Regions from separate parts of the Giesbergeria sinuosa genome, predicted to be linked through region 1. Evidence: predicted binding sites of a transcription regulator. Region 1 holds the regulator's gene; each other region holds the start of a gene.

Evidence for each region. Region 1 encodes FNR, which switches genes on or off when oxygen is low (the NO sensors DNR and NnrR bind a similar motif). Its sites were predicted from a motif close to TTGATNNNNATCAA; they were not measured.
Region 2: a site for FNR is predicted at 3,653-3,666, ahead of ACFO6X_RS08705 (DUF3149 domain-containing protein). Genes of this name have one in related genera too.
Region 3: a site for FNR is predicted at 3,096-3,109, ahead of ACFO6X_RS10360 (bacteriohemerythrin). Genes of this name have one in related genera too.

The regions. Positions count from the first base shown of each region.
Region 1 covers NZ_JBHSHJ010000002.1:199,688-206,727, reverse strand. The annotation lists gene ACFO6X_RS03595 (TonB-dependent receptor) at 1-1,320, opposite strand, end outside; gene ACFO6X_RS03590 (SWIB/MDM2 domain-containing protein) at 1,598-1,918, opposite strand; gene fnr (fumarate/nitrate reduction transcriptional regulator Fnr) at 2,091-2,813, opposite strand; gene hemN (oxygen-independent coproporphyrinogen III oxidase) at 3,038-4,420, shown strand; gene ACFO6X_RS03575 (sulfite exporter TauE/SafE family protein) at 4,426-5,139, shown strand; gene ACFO6X_RS03570 (sulfite exporter TauE/SafE family protein) at 5,153-5,968, opposite strand; gene ACFO6X_RS03565 (cell division protein ZapA) at 6,302-6,688, opposite strand; gene ACFO6X_RS03560 (hypothetical protein) at 6,691-7,040, opposite strand, start outside.
Region 2 covers NZ_JBHSHJ010000005.1:168,396-175,435, reverse strand. The annotation lists gene ACFO6X_RS08730 (COG3014 family protein) at 1-428, shown strand, start outside; gene ACFO6X_RS08725 (YcfL family putative periplasmic lipoprotein) at 455-853, shown strand; gene lpoB (penicillin-binding protein activator LpoB) at 891-1,496, shown strand; gene ACFO6X_RS08715 (hypothetical protein) at 1,508-2,401, shown strand; gene ACFO6X_RS08710 (alpha/beta hydrolase) at 2,401-3,411, shown strand; gene ACFO6X_RS08705 (DUF3149 domain-containing protein) at 3,432-3,581, opposite strand; gene ACFO6X_RS08700 (MFS transporter) at 3,724-4,995, shown strand; tRNA gene ACFO6X_RS08695 (tRNA-Gly) at 5,096-5,171, shown strand; tRNA gene ACFO6X_RS08690 (tRNA-Thr) at 5,195-5,269, shown strand; gene ACFO6X_RS08685 (hypothetical protein) at 5,271-5,684, opposite strand; gene ACFO6X_RS08680 (PH domain-containing protein) at 5,681-6,058, opposite strand; gene ACFO6X_RS08675 (FAD-binding oxidoreductase) at 6,103-7,040, opposite strand, start outside.
Region 3 covers NZ_JBHSHJ010000007.1:112,863-119,902, reverse strand. The annotation lists gene ACFO6X_RS10375 (Bug family tripartite tricarboxylate transporter substrate binding protein) at 1-553, shown strand, start outside; gene ACFO6X_RS10370 (sensor histidine kinase) at 746-1,522, opposite strand; gene glmU (bifunctional UDP-N-acetylglucosamine diphosphorylase/glucosamine-1-phosphate N-acetyltransferase GlmU) at 1,529-2,971, opposite strand; gene ACFO6X_RS10360 (bacteriohemerythrin) at 3,206-3,634, shown strand; gene tyrS (tyrosine--tRNA ligase) at 3,674-4,906, opposite strand; gene ACFO6X_RS10350 (peptidoglycan DD-metalloendopeptidase family protein) at 5,097-6,461, shown strand; gene ACFO6X_RS10345 (anhydro-N-acetylmuramic acid kinase) at 6,499-7,040, shown strand, end outside.

The DNA.
Region 1 (7,040 bases):
CGCAGATGTCAGGCTCATCGTGTCTTGTGCGTACAAACTCACATTGCGCGCCGTGAAGCTGTTGTAAGCTGGCACGCCACGGGTGTCTGCACGCCAGTCGCCATTGTTGGGTGTGCCTACCGTCGTGTTCAAGCCACTGGGAGTTCCAGCAAAGTTCTGGTTGCGATCAGCGTCATCGTGGTAAACATCTACCCCGGCAATCAGTGCGTGCTTCTTACCCAGCCAGTCGAAGGTGTTGGTGTAATCACTTTGCAGTTGCGTCAAATCGCTACTGCCCACCCGACCCTTAGGGGTACGAGAGACCACCGTGCTGCTATTGATGTTTTCTAGCGTGGTGCCCGTGCCAAAGCGAATCACACTGGCCCACAAATCGCGTTCATAGGTGCCGTGGCGCAAACGGGTGTTCAGCTCGCCACGATCATCAAAACGGTGAATATGCGACAGCGTGACATACTTGGCCGAAGTGTTCAAATAATCACTGTTGAGGCCATAGTAATTCTTGGCAGGCAACGATGGGACGATCACGCCGTTGTCCAAAAACCAAGGATGGTTGTACGAAGGACGCCCCTGAATGTCCAAATAGTACAGCCCGACTGAGAACTCATCACGGGTGCCAATACCCCAACTGAAGGTGGGCGCAATGCCACGCTTTTTCTGCGTAGCACCGTGGTTGTCGGCGTTGTGCACCATGGCATTGACGCGCAGGGCTGCGTTTTCTCCCGTCTTGAAGTTAAAGTCGCCCGTCACGCGGTGTTCATTGCCCGTGCCAATGGTGTAACTGGCTTCGTGCTGATCCATCAACAATGGCGCCTTGTTGACTTGGTTAACCACGCCACCCGTCGAGCCCTTGCCAAACAACATGGAAGCAGAGCCTTTGAGCACTTCTACCCGGTCGTTGTTGAAAGTGTCGCGCTCGTACAGTGGGGCATCTTTCATGCCATCAATGTAGATGTCTCCTGCCTGGCCCAAAGAGAAGCCGCGCAAACGCACATCTTCTTCGCCGGTTTCGCCTGCCTGAAAAGTCACCCCCGAAGTGGTGCGCAGCACTTCACGGAAGTCGTCTTGGTTACGGTCGTCCATCAGGCGCTCAGTAAACACCGTGACGCTTTGCGGAATGTCGCGCAGTTCTTGCTGGCCTTTACCAATGGTGGTCTTTTTGACCTGCAAAGTGTCTTTGCTTTGGATTTGCACCGCTTCACGCACTGTCACCGCAGGCAAGGTGGCACTGGGCGCCTCGTTGGTCTGCGCCCAGCTGCCCATCGAAGTCGCCAACATCAAGGCACCCAGGGGGAGCAAAGGCTTGTCAAAACCTGCGGCCATACGGCCCGACAGCACAGCGGGCTGCAACTCGGGCATGGGGGTTGTTTTTTGCAAATGCGGTGCGGGTTTCTTTGCCAATTGGGCCTCCGTAGATAGGTCATTGCCATCGGCACCACCATTGGTGCCGATACAGGTACGAAGCAGTGGCTAGAAAAATTGGCTGTGCATCGTCGAACTGTCAATCTTAAATCAAATAACAAGTATTCTCATTCATAAGTAAAGTTCAGGCAAAAAAAAGGCCGGCAAAGCCGACCTGGTGTGCAAAGCGTGCGAACGCTTATTTCACATGCTTGCCGATCAGACCAGCCATTTCGAACATCGAAACTTGGGGCTTGCCAAACACCTTCTTGAGCTTGGCATCGGCGTTGATGTTGCGCTTGTTGGCTTCGTCTTGGAGCTTGTGCTCTTTGATGTAGGCCCACAGCTTGCTGATGATCTCTGTGCGGGGCAGGGGAGCCGCACCCACCACAGCGGCCAGTTCGGCGCTGGGGGTCAGGGGCTTCATGAAAGCCGCGTTGGGAGTGCGCTTTTTGGCAGCAGGCGCAGCCGCTTCAGCAGCGGGAGCGGCCTTGGCCGGGGCTTTTTTGGGAGTTGCCATGTTGGGTTTCCTTGTGAATAACGGGCAGTGTGAACCAGCGAAAACCAGTTTCTCCACTGGCTGGAGCGATGCTACTGGGAAAAAAAGGGCTTTCCAAGGGGAGGGGCGCTTTTTTTGCCACAAACTATGACAGAAACCCAACCAATAGCCTGCCTCAGATACGGCGCAGTGCTCAATGGCAAGCTTGTTGGTTATTGACAATGCGTTTGAGCGCATCGGTGCTAAGAATGCGCACATGGCGCTGACGCACTTCTACGATGCCATCTTCCACAAACTTGGAGAAAGTGCGACTAACGGTCTCTAACTTCAGGCCCAAATAGCTACCAATCTCTTCGCGGGTCATGCGCAACACCAGTTCTGACTGCGAAAAACCACGGGCGTGCAGACGCTGTACCAAATTGAGCAAAAAGGCTGCCAAACGCTCCTCAGCCCGCATGCTGCCCAGCAACAACATCACTCCGTGCTCGCGTACGATCTCACGGCTCATGATTTTGTGGACATGGCTTTGCAAGGCCGTGACCTCACGCGAAAGCTCTTCAATCCGGTCAAAGGGCATAACGCAAACCTCTGCATCTTCCAATGCAATGGCATCGCAGGTATGTCGGTCATTGACGATGCCATCCAGACCGATGACTTCGCCTGCCATCTGAAAGCCAGTGACCTGATCGCGCCCGTCCTCGGTAGCCACACAGGTTTTGAAAAACCCTGTGCGAATGGCATACAGCGAGGTAAATGCCTCGCCATTGCGAAACAAAGTGCCACCACGCTTGATTTTGCGCCGGGTAGCCACTACTTCGTCAATGCGTTGTATTTGTGCATCCGTCAATCCCAGCGGCATGCAAAGCTCGCGCAAGTTGCAGTTGGAACAGGCGACTTTGATGGTGTGTGGATTCATGGCGACTCGGAGCTACTTCAGATAAATCAGCCACACTGCCATCCCCTTGACCCGATTGCGCAGTAAGGCATTGCTGGGGCGGGAAAGATAGTGGACATGTTCAAATTATCGCCCATCCCCCACTGCTGCCAACACAGTGCGCCTTTGGTGTTTGCTCTTGACAGACGTCAACGCCTGTCTGGCCCATTTACGGCACAGTGCATTGGCACTTAAGGAATTTTCCCATGACCGTTGTTTCCCCCGAATTGCTGACCCGGTTTGATGTGCCCGGACCGCGTTACACCTCTTACCCAACGGCAGATCGCTTTGTGGAGGCTTTTGGTGCCAACGACTATGTGCTCGCGTTGCAACAACGCAGCGTGGGAACATCGGCCAAGGCGCTGCCACTGTCGTTGTATGTGCACATCCCTTTTTGTGAATCGCTGTGCTACTACTGCGCCTGCAACAAAATTATCACCCGGCACCACGACCGGGCGGAAGTCTATCTGCGCTACCTCAGCCGTGAGGTAGAACTGCATACCGCCCATTGTGGCAAAGGCCAAGTAGTGAGCCAGCTGCATCTGGGCGGTGGCTCGCCCACCTTCTTGTCAGATGAAGGTCTGCGCGAACTGATGGCGATGTTGCGCAGCCACTTTACGTTGGCTCCCGATGGGGAGTACTCCATCGAGATTGACCCGCGCACAGTAGATGCCGGGCGGCTGGCCTTGCTGGCCGAACTGGGCTTTAACCGCCTGAGCTTTGGCGTGCAAGACTTTGACCCCGAAGTCCAAAAGGCCGTACACCGCATCCAACCTGCCGAACAGGTGTTTGCACTGGTAGATGCGGCACGCGCCTTGGGTTTCGCCTCCATCAACATCGACCTGATTTACGGCCTGCCACGCCAAACACCTGCATCGTTTGAGCGCACCTTGGCCCAAGTGGCGCAGTTGCGCCCCGATCGCATCGCGCTGTATGCTTATGCCCACCTGCCCGAACGCTTCAAGCCACAGCGGCGCATCGTATGGGCCGATTTGCCAATGGCCTCTGCCAAGGTCGCCATGTTGGCACGCTCATTAGAGGCTTTTAGTGCAGCGGGCTATGTGTATGTGGGCATGGATCATTTTGCGTTGCCCGATGATGCGTTGGCCGTAGCCAAGCGCCAAGGACGCCTGCACCGCAATTTTCAGGGCTACAGCACCCAACCCGACTGCGATCTGATTGCACTGGGCGTATCGGCCATTGGGCGTGTGGGTGCCACCTACAGCCAAAATGCCAAAACTCTGGACGAATACTACGACCACCTGAACCAAGGTCGTCTGCCCATCGTGCGAGGCTTAGCCTTGACACGCGACGACTTGGTGCGCCGTGCTGTCATCATGGCCTTGATGTGCCAAGGCGAGCTGCTGTTTGAGCCCTTAGAAGCCGCTTGGCTGATTGATTTTCGCCAGTATTTTGCCGTCGAGCTAGGCGTGCTACAAGAAATGGCCGGCCAAGGGTTGGTGATTTTCAACGCCGATGGGGTGCAAGTCACAGAGATGGGCTGGTACTTTGTACGAGGTATTGCCATGACTTTTGACCGGTATTTGCAGGCCGACCGGAACCGAACACGGTTTTCCCGCATCATCTGAAGATGATGCTTTTTTCAGTGGCCTGGACGGCCTTGCTCATGGGGCTGGTCGGTGGGCCGCATTGTTTGGCTATGTGCGCAGCCCCTTGCGGTGCCGTGGTGGGTGCAGGCACCAACACCCCCCCCGAACAGCCCGTGCATTGGCAGGGCGCTCCACCACAACACCAGCGGCGTGTATGGGCTTACCACCTTGGCCGTCTGCTCGGCTATGCCGCTGTGGGCGCTCTGGCCGCAGTAGCAATGCAAAGTTTGGCTTGGCTCACAGTGCAAAGTGCGGCCTTGCGCCCGGCTTGGACGATGCTGCATGTGGGCGTGCTGGCTTGGGGGTTGATGATGGTGGTGTTGGCTCGCCAACCCGCTTGGGTAGAACAAACCGGACGGAGCCTCTGGCAGCGGGTGCGGCCTGTGGTGGCTAAACCGGGGGGCGTGTTTGCAACAGGTTTTCTGTGGGCCTTGATGCCCTGCGGTCTGCTTTACTCGGCCTTGTTAGTGGCCTCTCTCAGTGGCAGTGCAGTGTCGGGTGCCATCACTATGGCCCTGTTTGCCGTGGGCAGTGGCCTGTGGCTGGTGGCAGGGCCGTGGCTGTGGCTGCGTTTACGCCAGCGCCTCAAGGTGCATGGCGACCGTGGCACACGACTGGCAGGCATTTTGCTCTGTGGTGTGGCCTTATGGGCACTGTGGCTTGATGCCACCCATGGGCCAGAACTGTGGTGCAGTTGATGGCCCGGTTGCGTTACAACGCGGCATATCCCTTCCAAAACATATAAACCGCCAGCACCAGCAATAAGCTGGCAAAAACCCGCTTGAGTTGGCGCACAGGCAAACTGTGGGCCGCACGAGCGCCCAGAGGGGCCGTGAATACACTGCACGCGGCAATTACGCCCAAAGCTGGCAACCACACATAACCCATGGAATGTGCAGGTAGACCGGGCACCGAAAAGCCCCCCAGCACATAACCAGCCACGTTGAACACTGCAATCGGAAAACCCAAGGCGGCGCTGGTAGCCACAGCATTGTGGATGGGCACGTTGCACCAAGTCATGAAGGGCACGCTGATAAACCCCCCCCCAGCCCCCACCAACCCAGCCAAAAAACCAATGCCACTGCCAGCGGCTACCTGTCCTGCCACCCCTGGCATTTGTCGGGATGGTGCTGGTTTGCGGTCACGGAACATCTGCAATGCAGAAAAACCCACAAAGACCCCAAAAAACAGTGCCAAAAAAGACCCTTTAAGCAAGGAGAACACCCCCAAGCTGGCCGCCATCCCTCCCAAAGCGATACCGGGGGCCAACCGCTGAACCAAATCCCAACGCACAGCACCACGGCGGTGGTGCGCACGCACACTGGAGATAGATGTAAACAAAATAGTAGCCATCGCCGTGGCAATGGCCATCTTGACGGCCAAATCAGGAGATACAGCCCGCTCAGTCAGAAAATAGGTCAGAAAAGGCACCAACATCATGCCGCCACCAATACCGAGCAGTCCGGCAAAAAAGCCCGTACACAGGCCCAGCAAGGCCAACTCAACAATTAGCAGGGTATCGAACATAAATGGTGGGGGGGGGGATCAAGGGGAGCAGGCCCGCCTGACCAGAGGCTGCTGGGAGTGCCCCAGACACGATACAGACTGGGGAGGGCAAGACAATGAAGGTGTCTGCCAGTGCCACCGAACCTGCATCCTGAACCGGGGGTTCAGGGGGGCAAGGGCAGCCAGGTGTTGGGTTCATCTGACGCGAGACGATCACGCTCACCGGGCAATGTACCAAGCCCAGGCTCAATGAGCATTGGTTCAAGGAAATATAAAGCCCAGCAGCACCGCAGACAGGCCGATTGTAGCGGTACTGGGCGGCCATAGGCGCTGGCCCACCACAGCCACCACACCTCAACCGGGTGTGGTGCCGTCTTGCAGTGCCGTATCGAGGCGCTCCAACAAGGCCTGGCACTTGGCCTGCATTTCGGGGCCAGAGACGCTTTGTGCCAAGATAGCCGCCTCTTGGGCTTGCACCAGTGCATTGGCCGCAGCAGCTTCTGCCTGTTCAGCGCGCGTCAGGGCCGTCTTTTCGGCTACCGCCGCCTTGACCATCTCAAAAGCCAGATTGATAGCCGCCTGCACAGCAATTTGTTCACGCAACCGCACCTTGCCACCGTCACGGATCTGGGTCATGGCCTTGTCTACCCGTGCGGCGGCTTCCCGCAGGTAGGCTTCGCCACCTTCAGGGCAACTCAGCAGCAGGCTCTGCTGCATGATCTGCACCTCGATTTTCTTCATCATCATGCGCCACCCTCTTTCTCTGCGGGACTGGCTGGCAAGGTTTCCATCAAAGCATCCATGCGGGAGCGGGCCGTTTGCAGGCGGGATTTGAGCATGTCATGCTCACGGGTGAGGGCGCTGATCTGCTCGGCCTGCCCAGTGCTGGTTTGTTGCAAGGTGTCGCGCTCCTGGGTAAGGGCAGCAATTTGTGCCAGTTGTGCCTGCCCTGCCTGTTGCAAGGTTTGGCACTCTTGGCGCAAGGCAGTCACTTGGGTGGCCTGCTCGGTGCTGGTCTGCTGCAAGGCCGCATGGGCCTGCTGCAAGGCGGCATGCTCCTTGTGCAAAGCCGCCAGTTTTTCTGTTTGGGGTG
Region 2 (7,040 bases), on a different contig from region 1:
TGCCTCCCGGTAAGCACCGCGTGCGTATCAATGGCCGCGAAGTAGAAACCGAGATTGACGTGGGCGGGCAATATGCGTTGGTGCCGCTGCGTTTGCACGAGCAGCAAATTCTGGTGGGTCAGGTGGCCACCATTGGTGCCTTGGCCGCAGGCGCTGCACCAGGGCCAGTGCCCGCTCCCACCAGCACGGCTGCACCCGCCAGCCCTGTGCAGCCACCAACCAAAAAAACCTCTCTAACAACAGCACCCAACCGCCGTACGGTGGTGGCGCCTGCCGAGGCCGCGGAGCCACCGCCCGCACACAACGTGGAGCCAATGGCAGCCCCATCGCGCTCATCTGGCCGCCCACCACAGCGCACCCGCCCTTATCCGTCTTGGCCCGTTGGTACGCCTAACATGCCCGCACCGTTGCCCAGTGGGCAGCAGTGATGGCTTTTTTCTGGAGGATGTGTGTGATGAATTTCCGTTTGACACTGGCCAGTGCGGCCACGGCTTGGTTTGCCCTGATGGGCAGCGCACAGGCCCAATACCACGATCCAGCCACCCCCCCTGCGGTGGCCGATAAGGTGTTTTTGAGCAGTGATGCCAAAGGCGTGGCCGTGACAGAAATGCGCATCCAGCCCAAAAATGGCGTGCTGGTGGTGCAGGCCGATTTGCTGAATATGCGCCACAGTGAGCGCACGGTGTACTACCGGTTCCGTTGGGTCGATGGTGCGGGCAACCAGGTGGGCGATGGCGAAGCCTGGAAACAATTGCCACTGATGGGTATGGGCCGCCAAACCGTCAAGAGCGTAGCCCCCAGCAGCGAAGCCAGCGATTTCCAACTGGAAATGAACGTGGATCGCCCCCGTTGAGTGGCTGGACGGCCTGTTTTTTCACATTCTTTTCGCTATGACCTTCTCACGCTATCCCCTTTTGCTGGCCGCACTGGTTGGCACCCTGACCCTGACCGCCTGCCAGAACCCGCAGGTACCCACCATCCGTTTTGACCGTCAGGTCAACTACGGCGATGCCAAAGGCGTCGAGTTGGTAACCAACGAGTTTGGTTCTACCGACCTGCAAATGATTGCCGAGAAAATGACCGGCAGCTTGCTCGAGACGGGCATCTTTCAGGGCCGCCCCACCGTCACCATTTCTACCGTCAAAAACAAAACCAGCGAGTACATCGACACCACCAATGTGATGCACTCGATCCAGACGGCGCTGGTCAAGTCGGGCAAAGTGCGTTTTGTGCGTTCCATCAACGAGATGCAGGCCGGTGTGGATGAGCTGCAACGCCAAAACCAGAGCGGCCTGTACAAGCAAAACAGCACGGCCAAAATTGGCAACATGACCGCTGCCCGCTACAGCATGGAGGGCGAGCTGACCAGTATCGTCAAGCAAACGGCAGGCACCAAAGACGTTTACTACAAGTTCACGCTCAAGCTGTTTGATGTGGAAGAGGGCACCATTGAATGGCAGGACGAAAAAGAAATCCGCAAAACTACCCGCCGCTGAAAGGAGCATCCATGCAACGCAGAAGTACATTGGCCGCCGCAGCAGCCTGGATAGTCGGTGCTGCTTGGGTGGCTGGCCCTGCCAGCGTGCAAGCGCAGCCAGCGCCGCGCATTGCCGTCACCGATCTGGCTTACACCCCACGGGTGTCGGAATACTTTGAGGCGGGCACCGAGCAAGGCAGCTCCCATACGCGCGACACCCGCTGGAGCAGCACCACCAGCGAGCAATACAGCTCTACCTATGTGGCGGGGCGCTACAGCTATATCGAGCAGCGCCAGCTGTACTCTTTTACCAACGACATCAAGGGCGCACTGCTGCGCGGCACGGTGTTCCGGCTGGTACAAGGCAAAGCCTTTGATGCTGGCGCACCACAGCCCACCAAGGCTGAACAGGCATTGCACCAGTTGCAAACGGGACGCATGGCACGGCCCAGCCGCCAGCCCGAAGTGCGCGACATCATCGCCCGTATCAAGAAGGGCGAGTTCAACGGGGCCGACTATGTGCTGTTTGGCGCTGTCTCGAGCGTGCAGTTTCGCGATGCACTGTCGCCACTGCAAGGCACGAGCAGTGCCACGCACCAATATGGGCTAGATCTGTTGGTGGATTTTTCGCTCATCCACACCCGTACTTACGAAATCAAGGCGGCCTTCTCGGCCCAAGGTGCTGGCAACGACACCAAGATTTTGTCGAACCGGGGCGATATTGCCCCACCCAACCGGGCCAAGGTGATGCGCGAAACCTCGCAAAGTTTGGCAATGAGCGTGTATGAGCAGCTGGTAGATCAGTTGGGCTACAGCGATCCGCGTCTGTCGCGTGGTGTACGTCCACCACCCTTGTCGGATGGCGAGCCAGAACCGTATCCAGACCAGCCCCCCCCGCCTCCACCCGTGACTATTCTGCGTTGATGCCACAACAATGTCGGCTTGAGGCCCGCTGTATGCGGGCCTTGTTGTTTTTGCTGGGGCTATCTTGGTGGTGGCCCCATGCAATGGCTTGGCCTGCCTCGCACCCCACAGAACTGTCTAGACCTTTGTTGGCCCCCAGCCGTTGGCAAGAGAGTCGCTGGCCCACCACACCAGGGGAAGCAGATTTGCCCGTGCTGCACCGAGGGGCGTTGTTGCCACCGTTGCGCTATCGGGTTGTGGTATTGCCCGGCTCTGGTTGCGCAGGCATGGGTGCCATTGCACCGCGCTATTTTGCGGGGTTGCTCCATGCCGAAGTGTGGGTGTTGCACAAACCCGGCATTGAGGTGGGACATATGACACCACCGACCCAGTGCGCCCCCGCTTTTGTCCAGACCGATGCGCTGGCATGGTGGCATCGGCAGGCTCAGGCGGCGCTAGAGGGCTGGTGGCAGCGCACAGCCCACAGCCCAACAGCCACGCTGCCCACGGTGTTGGTTGGAATTTCTGAGGGGGCGGAGCTTGTACCTGCTTTGGCACCTGTGGTGCCCGGAATGGCCGCGATGGTGTTGTTGTCGGCACCGGGCTTGGACCCGCGCGAGACGGCCGTCTTGCAAGCACAACGCCTAGGCCGCTGGCCTGAATGGCAGGCCTTGGAGCGTGCGCAGGCCAGCCCGTTGCCCGATCACACCCTTTACCAAGGGCGCAGTCTGCGTTACTGGCGCGACCTTTGGCACTGGCCGTTGGAGCAGCCATTGCGCAACAGCCCGTGGCCCTTGTTGCAAGTGTGGGGTGATGCTGATGCGTTGGTGCCTGCACAGGCATTTGCCTTATGGGCGCAGCGGATGCGACAGCGCCCCGCTCCGTGGTGTGTGCGCCAGTTGCCCGGTGCCGATCATGGCTTACAACACGGTGCCCAAGATGGGGTGCAACAGCTATGGCACTGGCTTGAGCAGTGGGCACGCCAGCCCTTGGCCGGGCTGTGTGCGCCTACCACGACCCCTGCTGGGTAGGCACAGGGTTGCCAGCAGAATCACTTCTGCCGGTCGGCCTCCTTTTGGTCGGCGTCAATCTTGCGTTGCAGCACATACACAAACGCAACCCCAGCCACCACCATCATGGCAATGCCGATGATGCTCATCAGGCCATAGTCGGTAGTGAAAAGGTCGTTCAGCAGCTTCATGGGAGCCCTCCGGTTGGAATAAAAAACCATTGTATGGGCCGGAATTCTGGTGATGGCCTTGGATGACGGTGTTGATACAGGTCAACCGGGCACACCGAACCCCTGTGCTGCAAGAAAATCGCACTGCTTCTAAGATGGCTGCATGAGTACCACGTCTGCCCCCGCCCATCCCGAGGCTGCAGCCCTGCGCCAAGATATACGCACCATCAGCCTGATTGGTTTGGCCCACGGCAGTTCGCATTTTTTCCACATGCTGTTGCCGCCGCTGTTTCCGTGGCTGATCGCTGAATTTGGCTTCAGCTATGCCGAGTTGGGCTGGCTGGTCACGGTGTTTTTTGTCATCTCGGGGGTGGGGCAGGCGCTGTCGGGTTTTTTGGTCGATCGGGTGGGGGCTCGGCCTGTGCTGTTTTTTGCTTTGGGCAGCTTTATGTTGGCCGGTGTGACTGCAGCGACCGCGCAGGGCTACGCTGGGCTGGTGCTGGCAGCCGCTTTGGCGGGGTTGGGCAATGCACCGTTCCATCCGGTCGATTTCACTATTTTGAACAAGCGGGTGTCGGCGGCACGGCTGGGGCATGGCTTCTCGGTGCATGGTATTTCGGGCAACTTGGGCTGGGCCGTGGCCCCGTTGTTTATGGCCGGGCTGACCACGGCCACTGGCTCGTGGCGGCTGGCCTGCTTGTGTGGTGCGGCGCTGGCGTTGTTGGTGCTGGCGGTGATGGTTTGGCAGCGAGATGCCTTGGATGACCGCCAAGGCGCTTGGGGGCATCCCAGCGGTAGCCACGCCAGTGCTGCGGCGCCAGAGCACCCGATGGCCTTTTTGCGCCTGCCATCGGTGTGGCTGTGTTTTTCATTCTTTTTCTGGAGCACCTGTGCTCTCAGTGCCATTCAGAGTTTTGCCAGTCCTGCCTTGCAGCAAATGTATGGGCTGCCCCTGAACCTGACGGCACTGGTGGTCACGGGCTACATGCTCTGTGGTGCCGCTGGCATGGTGGCGGGTGGTTTTCTGGTGGGGCGGGTAGTGCGGCTGGAAAAGACGATCTCGGTCTGTTTGGTGGCATCGGCCGTGCTGCTGGTGCTGGCAGGCACAGGCTGGCTGCCGGGCACTGCTGCCTTGGCCTTGGCGGCACTGGCAGGGCTGGGCACGGGCATTGCTGGCCCTTCACGCGACATGCTTATCAAGCGTGCAGCCCCACCGGGGGCCACAGGCCGGGTGTATGGCACGGTGTATTCGGGGCTGGATCTGGGCTTTTCGGTGGCGGCTCCCGTGTTTGGTGTTTTGCTTGATCGTGGTTTGACGGGCGGTATTTTTTATGGCTCGGCCCTGGCTTTGCTGTTGAGCGTGGCCTCTGCCACGCTGGTGGGCATGGGAATTTGGGCGCGCACTCGGCACCCGGTGGCCCCAGTGAGCCCCTGAATCGGCTATTTTTGAGTGAGGTGGCTTGCACGGTTAGTTTTTCGGAATATAATAGCGGTCTTACTTCAGTAAGCGCATGGTTTTCAAAAAACCATCATCTGCGGGATTAGCTCAGTTGGTAGAGCGATACCTTGCCAAGGTATAGGTCGAGAGTTCGAACCTCTTATCCCGCTCCAGTTTTTTCCTTTGCGTACAAGCTGCCCATGTGGCTCAGTGGTAGAGCACTCCCTTGGTAAGGGAGAGGTCGCGGGTCCGATTCCCGCCATGGGCACCAATCATGGTTTACGCAGCCAGTGCACCAGCATGGGTGCCGCGCTCAAAAATGCCAAACCAAACACCAAATAATTGCCTGATGCTGGGTTAAATTCTTGCGCAATCCGAGGCCACGGTCTGTGCATCAGCCATCGGCCCAGTGCCACATCAAACAGGGCCATGAAGGTCGCCAACCCCAGGCCTAGCGCGGCATGGTGCCAAGCGGTGTGCAAGCCCAGGCCGGGCACCATGAACCAGCAAATGGCCCCCGCCAGCAGCGATCCTGTCAGGGCGCTGCGCTGGAGTGCCCGCTCTTTACCCCAGCGGGGCACCGCCCACACGGTGCGTGCGATGCCGTGCAGGGTTTCAGCACCGGCCAATAGCACACACAGGGCCAAAATCCGCAGGGCGGTATCCCACGCCAAGCCATGGCTCATTTGAGCACATAGCTGGCCAGCACGGCCTGCACCTCGTAGATATTGAGTGTCTTGTTGAACTGCTTTTGCAGGGGAACGGGGGTGCCAGAAATCCAAATTTTGAGTTCGGCATCCAGATCAAAAGTGCCTGCGGTTTCGATGCTGAAGTGGGTAATGCTTTTGTAGGGGATGGAGTGGTGTTCAACCTTGCTCCCGGTCAATCCCTGTTTGTCTACCAGCACCAGGCGCTTATCGGTAAAAACGAAGTAATCACGGATCAATTGGTAAGCATGTTCTACCTGCTCACCGGGTGCCAGAATGCGCTCGAATTCTGCGGCAATCTTGCGGGTGTCTATTTTGGAGGCATTGCCCAATACGCCGTCAAAAAGGCCCATAGTGGTTTTCTCGCTGGTGAAGGGTGGTAGGAGGTGGCTGTGCGTTACCAACTAAAAATTTTGCCGGGGTTCAAGATATTGTGTGGGTCTAGCGCCTGTTCGATGGCCCGCATCACGGCCAACGCGGGCGTCCCTGCCTCATCGACCAAAAAGCCCATTTTGTGCAGGCCCACGCCATGCTCGCCGCTGCAAGTGCCTTGCATTTGGATGGCCCGTTGCACCAGCGACTGGTTGAGCTGTTCTGCCTGCGCACGCTCTTGGGTGCTGTCGGGATCGATCAGGTAGCCAAAGTGAAAATTGCCATCCCCCACATGACCAACTAAAAAGTACGGGATGCCGCTGGCATCGGCTTCGGCCACCGAGTCCAGCAAGCAATCGGCCAAGCGGCTGATGGGCACGCAGGTGTCGGTGGACATGGCTTTGCAGCCGGGGCGGCTGGCAATGGCGGCAAACAAGGCATTGTGCCGGGCCGTCCATAGCCGGGTGCGCTCTTCGGGGGTGGTGGCCCATTCAAAATCATTGCCACCCAAATCGCGGGCAATCTCTTGCACCGTTTGCGCCTGCTCTTGCACGCCAGCGGGGGAGCCGTGAAACTCCATCAGCAATAAGGGCTCCTCGCGCAGACTCAGTTTGGAGTAGCGATTGACCATGCGTACGCTGTGGGCGTCGATCAGTTCTACCCGGGCAATGGGCACCCCCAGCTGTATGGTCTGGATGACGGTGCGCACCGCAGCCTCAATGCTGGGAAAAGAGCAGATGGCTGCCGATACCGCCTCGGGCAGTGGATAGAGCTTGACCGTGACTTCGGTGATGATGCCCAAGGTGCCTTCGCTGCCCACCATCAGGCGCGTCAGGTCGTAGCCTGCGCTGCTTTTTTTGGCGCGTGAGCCGGTGTGGATCACGCTGCCATCGGCCATCACCACTTGCAGTGCCAGCACGTTTTCGCGCATGGTGCCGTAGCGCACGGCATTGGTGCCGCTGG
Region 3 (7,040 bases), on a different contig from region 1:
CGTGGGCGAGCTGCTGGCCTTTGCCAAGAAGAACCCCAGCAAGCTGAGCTTTGGCAGCGGTAGCTCATCGAGCCGCATGGCGGGTGAAATGCTCAAGCAGCTGGCTGGTGTGGACATCCTGCACGTGCCCTACAAGAGCAACCCGCTGGCTATCACCGATCTGCTGGGCGGGCAGATCGACCTGATGATCACCGACACCTCCACCGGCGTGCCACAGGTCAAGGCGGGCAAGCTGCGGGCCTTGGGCTACTCCACCCAAAAACGCAGTGCGCAATTGCCCGACGTACCCACACTGGACGAAGCTGGCGTGAAAGGCTACGACATGGGCTACTGGTTTGCAGCCTACGTTCCCGTTGGCACACCCGCTCCGGTAGTAGCACGCCTCAATGAACTGCTGGCCGCCGCAACCCAAAGCGCTGCGGCCAAGAGCTTCTTTGACAACGCCGGCTCTGAGGCTTGGACGACCTCACCTGATGAACTCGCCAAGTTCCAAGCCGCCGAAACCCGAAAGTGGGGCAAGGTGATCAAGGCGGCAGGTATCGAGGCCGAGTAATACTCAAACCGATTGAGCCATCGCTAGAGGTAAAAACAAGGTCAGCGGTCTGTCTGGCAGTGCAATTAAAGCCACTAACACAACTATCGATACGGCCTGCTGCACCTTGCCGCACCAGGCGCGCTGCCTACTCACTGACTTACGCCTCAGCTCGACCGCAAACCTGATTTTTATGGGTTGTGTTGGCCGCTCTTAACCCGGCCAAGTCACGGTGACGGTGCAGCCCTCGCCGGGCAAGGCGCTGGCTTGGGCATCACCACTGTGGCGCTGGGCAATGGTGCGCACCGCTGCCAAACCAGTGCCCACACCCTCAAACTCATTTTCTCTGTGCAAGCGTTGAAACAAGCCAAACAGTCCTGTGGCTTGCGCTGGGTTAAAACCCACGCCATTGTCTTGCACGCGCAAAGTCACTTGCCCCTCGGTGCTGCGCCAACAAGCAATGGCAATGCGCGCCGGGACACGCGACTGCGTAAACTTGAGCGCATTGTCTAGCAGTTGTCGTAGCAATTGGCGCAACAAGGCAGCATCGGCCTCGACATGGGTGATTTGCAACTGGGCTTGCCACTCAATGCTGCGCTGTGCAGTGCGCCCCGCCAGTTCGGTTTGCACCTCGGCCAGCAAGGCCGCCAAAGCCACTGATTGGCGTTGTAGCGGCGCACGCACAATACGCGACAAGGCCAACAAGCCATCGAGCATCTGCCCCATGCGCCGGGCCGATTGGTTCATGGTGCCCAAAAACTCCTCGGCCTCCTCCCAGGCTGGGCCTTGCAGACCCGCCTCTGGCAGCACCTCTGCCAGCAAGGTGCCATAAGAGGTGACGTGGCGCAGTGGGGCGCGCAAATCGTGCGACACAGCGCGCAGAAAATCCTCATAGGCTTGGCCCATCTCGGCCAGTTGGTGTTCGCGTTGCGCCAGCAGCGCACGCAGTTGTGCCACTTCTTGTTCAATGCTGGGCGTGGGCAGCGTCATCTGGATTCAGCCTTTGGGTTGTTTGGTGGGGCGCTGCCATTGGGCAACGCTGATTGGCTTGCCACGGGCCACACTCAAACTGCCGGGCGGAGCATCTTTGGTCAGGGTGGTGCCCGCGCCCACCGTGCCACCAGCCCCCACAGTGACAGGGGCCACCAGTACGCAATTGCTGCCAATATGCACATCGGCCTCAATCACTGTGCGGTGCTTGTTGGCCCCATCGTAATTGGCGGTGATGCTGCCTGCACCATAGTTGACGCGTTCGCCCACGGTGGCATCGCCCAAGTAGGCCAGATGGTTGGCTTTGGCACCAGCGGCCAGCGTGCTGTTTTTGACCTCGACAAAGTTGCCAATATGCACCTCTTGGCCCAGTTCGGCACCTGGGCGCAAGCGGGCAAATGGGCCAATCAGGGCGCCCTCGCCCACGCTGGCCCCCAATGTCTCGCCATCAATGTGGGTATAGGGGTGGATAACGGCCCCAGCCGCAATGCGTGCATTGGCAATGCAACAGTGGGCACCCACCTGCACACCCTCGCCCAACTCTACTTGGCCGGTAAAAATGCAGCCGACATCAATCTCTACATCTGGGCCGCACACCAGTGCGGCCTTGGCACCAGAACGCACATCGTCGCGCAAATCAAAGCGGGCAGGGTCGGCCAGCCGCACCCCTTGCTCCATGAGTGCACGAGCCTGACGCCATTGGTGGGCCCGCTCCAGTTCAGCCAATTGCAGTGGGCTGTTGATGCCCGCCACTTGGAAGGCATCTTCAATGCAGTGGCCTACCACTGGCACACCCTCTTGCACGGCCATCGCCACAATGTCGGTCAAGTAATACTCACCTTGGGCATTGTGGTTGTTCAATCGGGCCAACCAGCCCGCCAGCCGCTGTGCGGGCACGGCCATGATGCCGCTATACACCTCTCGGATGGTGCGCTGTACCTCGCTGGCATCCTTGTGCTCCACAATGCCTTGCACCGCCCCATCGGCTGTTCGCACAATACGGCCATAGCCGCTAGGGTCGGGCAGGGTCACGGTGAGCAAAGCCAAGGCACCGCCTGCCACGGCCTCTGAGGCCGCAATCAGCCCGTGCAGTGTTTGGAATTGGGTCAGTGGCACATCCCCCGATAGCACCAGCACCGTGCCATCGCCGGCCAGCAAGGGCAAGGCCTGCTGCACAGCATGACCGGTGCCCAATTGTGGTTCTTGGCGGGCAAATTTCAGGGCAAAGGCTGGTGCGGGGTCTTGGGCCACAGGGGCCAGCGCCAGTTCTACGGCATCGGCACCATGTCCGGTAATCACGATGGCGCTGCGGGGTTGCAACAGTGCTGCTGTGTCTAGCACATGCTGCAAAAGGGCACGGCCTGCCAAGCGGTGCAGCACCTTGGGGCGGCGGCTTTTCATACGGGTGCCCTTGCCTGCCGCCATGATGAGAATGTCCAGTGGTGTCATGAAAGTGTCGTGGTTGGATCGATAGGATGCAAAAGACTTTGCACATAAGCCTGCTGCGGCGTATTTTCAACGACCAAGCCCACTCCGCAAAAACCCGTACTGTGCCCTACGCCTCCTTGAGTTTCTGATCTGAGTCAAGCAAGAACCGGAAAACATCCTCTACAAGGTTTTAACGATAAGGCAGGCAAGGTTTTTGCTGGATGGGCCTGCCAAGCACCTACAGGAGAAACACCGATGAGCTTCATGCCGTGGACCCCCGAACTGGAATTGGGTTTTGAGGAGATCGATGGCCAGCACCAATGGCTGGTACACCTGACCAACCGATTGCACAATGAGCTGTCGCAGCCCCTGCCTCGGCGTGAAGCCGTAGGCGAGGTACTGGAAGGACTGGTGGACTACACCCACAACCACTTTATTGTGGAAGAGGTGATGTTTCAGCACCACGACTATCCAGAAACCCCTGCGCACAAGGCCGAGCATGACGGTTTTACCGGCAAGGCGATGGATTTGCTGATGCGCTTTGAAGAGGGTGAAGAAGTGACCTTTGAAGCCTTGGGCTTTTTGAAAGAATGGCTGATCCACCATATTTGCCATGTGGACCGTTCTTACCTGCCCTTCTTTCGTGCCCATCAAGCCCAGACCCGGCACCTGACGATGGCCTGAGCCACTCCAGCCGCTTGCACCGGGTCGGGGCTACGGGCCTCAGACCAGTGCAATCCGGGCAAACTTGCGTTTGCCTACCTGCACTACATAGGTGCCAGCGGCCAGCTTCAAGCCCCGATCACTGACCACGCTGCCATCGACACGCACGCCCCCGCCATCGATCAGGCGGTTGGCCTCGCTGGTGGATGGGGCCAGATTGGCCTGCTTGAGCAGTGCGCCTATCCCCAGAGGCGCTCCAGAGAGGCTGATCTCCGGGATGTCATCGGGCACCCCGCCCTTGCTGCGGTTGATAAAGTCTTGCTCCGCCGCATCAGCGGCCGCCACGCTGTGAAAGCGTGCCGTAATCTCTTTGGCCAGCATGACCTTGGCCTCTTTGGGGTTGCGGCCCCCGGCCACTTCTGCCTTGAGTGCCGCAATCTCGGCCAAACTCTTGAACGACAGCAGGGTGTACCAGTCCCACATCAGGGTGTCTGAGATAGACAGCACCTTGGCAAACATGCTGTTGGCATCTTCAGTGATACCAATATAGTTGTTCTTGGACTTGGACATTTTGTCCACGCCATCCAAGCCCACCAACAGTGGCATGGTCAGCACGCACTGCGGCTCTTGTCCATATTCCACTTGCAAATGGCGCCCCATCAGCAGATTGAACTTTTGGTCGGTGCCACCCAGTTCCAAATCAGACTGGAGGGCCACCGAATCGTAACCTTGCATCAGTGGATACAAAAATTCATGCACGCTGATGGATTGGCCGCTATGGAACCGCTTATGAAAATCATCACGCTCCATCATGCGGGCCACGGTGTATTTGGCTGCGAGCTGGATCATGCCGCTGGCCCCCAGGGGTTCGCACCATTCGCTGTTGTAGCGGATTTCAGTGCGGGCCGGGTCTAGCACCAGACTGGCTTGCTGGTAGTAAGTTTCGGCATTGGCCTTGATCTGCTCGGGCGTGAGTGGTGGGCGGGTGCTGTTGCGGCCCGAAGGGTCGCCAATCAGGCTGGTGAAGTCGCCAATCAGAAAAATCACCTGGTGGCCCAAATCCTGCAATTGGCGCATCTTGTTGAGCACCACAGTATGGCCAATGTGGATGTCGGGGGCTGTAGGGTCTAGCCCCAACTTGATGCGCAAGGGCTGGCCGGTGGTCTCGGCACGCACCAGTTTTTTTACCCACTCGTCTTGGGGCAGGAGTTCTTGCACTCCACGCAGCGAGATTTCCAAAGCCTGGCGTACCCCGTCCGACAAGGAGGTTGGCGTCACAAAAGAGTCATCCATATGATATTTCTTACATTTCTAAACGGTGGGCTTGGCTATACTTCGCCCACTTTGCAGTGGCGGATTCTAGTAGCCCGCTTTTTCAGACCCAACTGAGACGCTGCAAGTCCGTCAGTCTGTGCGCTCCGCCGCACCCAGTCTTTCAGCTGGGATTTTGCCCCGGACACACGCTCACCCTGGGAAGAAAATTTTGAAAAACGGCTTCACCACCGCCAGCACGGCCTTGCTTTCGCGACTCTCCCACAGTCTTCAGCAACACCCTAAGCGCATCACCGCTGCATTGGCTACCGTGCTTCTTACCGGCGGTGGAGGTGCCTTTGCTGTGGCCTCTTTGGGGCCAGATCCTGCCGATTTGCCCGTGCGTTTGGTGGAGCAACCCGTACAGTCCTTGGCCAGCGGTTCTACCTTGGCCGATCTGACCGATGGTGTCGGTTTCTCCTTGTACCGCGCCGACAATGTGCGCAATACCGATACGGCCGAATCTCTGTTGCGCCGCATGGGTGTTGCCGATCCGGCGGCTGCCGCTTTCTTGCGCCGTGACAGCAGCACCCAACAAAATCTGTTGGGCCGCAATGGCCGTGTGGTACGTGCAGAAACCACCGATGACCACCGCCTGCTGCGTTTGGTCGCACGCTGGGCCCATGAGGACAACGGCCTGTTCAACCGGCTGGTGGTGGAGAAGGATGAGCAAGGCAAGTTCACGTCTCGCCTTGAGACCGCACCATTGACCATTTCTACACGCTTGGCCGGTGGCATTATCCAGAGCTCACTTTTTGCTGCCACCGACGATGCCAGCATCCCCGACAGCGTGGCCACGCAAGTGGCCGAAATCTTCTCCAGCGAGATTGATTTTCGCCGCTCCCTGCGCAAGGGAGACCGATTCTCCATCGTGTATGAAACCCTAGAAGCCGATGGTGAGCCATTGCGCAGTGGTCGGGTGCTCAGTGCCGAATTTCGTAACAATGGCAAAACCCACCAGGCAGTTTGGTTCCAGTCCCCCGGTGCAGACAAAGGAGCCTACTTCAACTTGGAGGGGCAAAGCCTGCGCCGCGCTTACCTGAGTTCACCGCTAGAGTTCTCGCGTGTGACCAGTGGTTTTGCCATGCGTTTTCACCCCATCCACCAAACTTGGCGCGCCCACCTTGGCACTGATTTTGGTGCCCCCACTGGCACCCCCGTGCGTACGGTGGGGGATGGTGTGGTGGAGTTTGCTGGTACCCAAAACGGCTATGGCAATATCGTCATCATCAAGCACCGCAACCAGCATGTCACAGCCTATGCCCACCTGAGCCGCATGGATGTGCGCAAAGGGCAAAGCGTTGCGCAAGGCGAGAACATTGGGGCGGTCGGTGCTACGGGCTGGGCCACTGGGCCGCACTTGCACTTTGAGTTCCGTGTCAATGGTGTCCACCAAGATCCCATGATCATCGCCAAGCAAAGTGAAGCGGCTGCGCCAGTGGCTGCCGCCCAACGTCCGGCTTTTGACCGTGTAGCTACGGCCATGCGTCTCCAGTTGGCATCGGCAGAGTTGGTGCATCAGGCCAACGCCCAATAACCAGGCATTGGCCGTGCCGCCAGAGCTTGGAGGCCCCATGGAACGCTATATTGGCCTGATGTCGGGCACCTCACTGGATGGGGTAGATGGGGTGCTGGTGGAGTTTGCTGGCAACCGTTGTATGGTGCAATGCCACCAGTCTGTACCATTTCAGCCCACATTGCGGGCCGAGCTGTTGGCCTTGAACAGCAGCGGCCCCGATGAGCTGCACCGGGCTGCGCTGGCCGCCAATGCTTTGGCGCGTACCTATGCCCAAGTGGTTCGGGCCTTGTTGGCCGATAGTGATTTGCCCGCCTACGCTATTGCAGCCGTGGGCGCCCACGGCCAAACGGTGCGCCACCGCCCCGGACTCTACGATGGCACCGGCTATACCCTGCAACTCAACAGCCCGGCCTTACTGGCCGAATTGACGGGTATCACCGTGGTGGCCGATTTGCGCAGCCGCGATGTAGCCGCAGGCGGCCAAGGTGCGCCATTGGTGCCTGCCTTTCACCAACAGGTGTTTGGCCGACCGGGGCAAGACACATTGGTGCTCAATATCGGTGGCATCTCCAATTTGAGTGTTTTGGCTGCCGATGG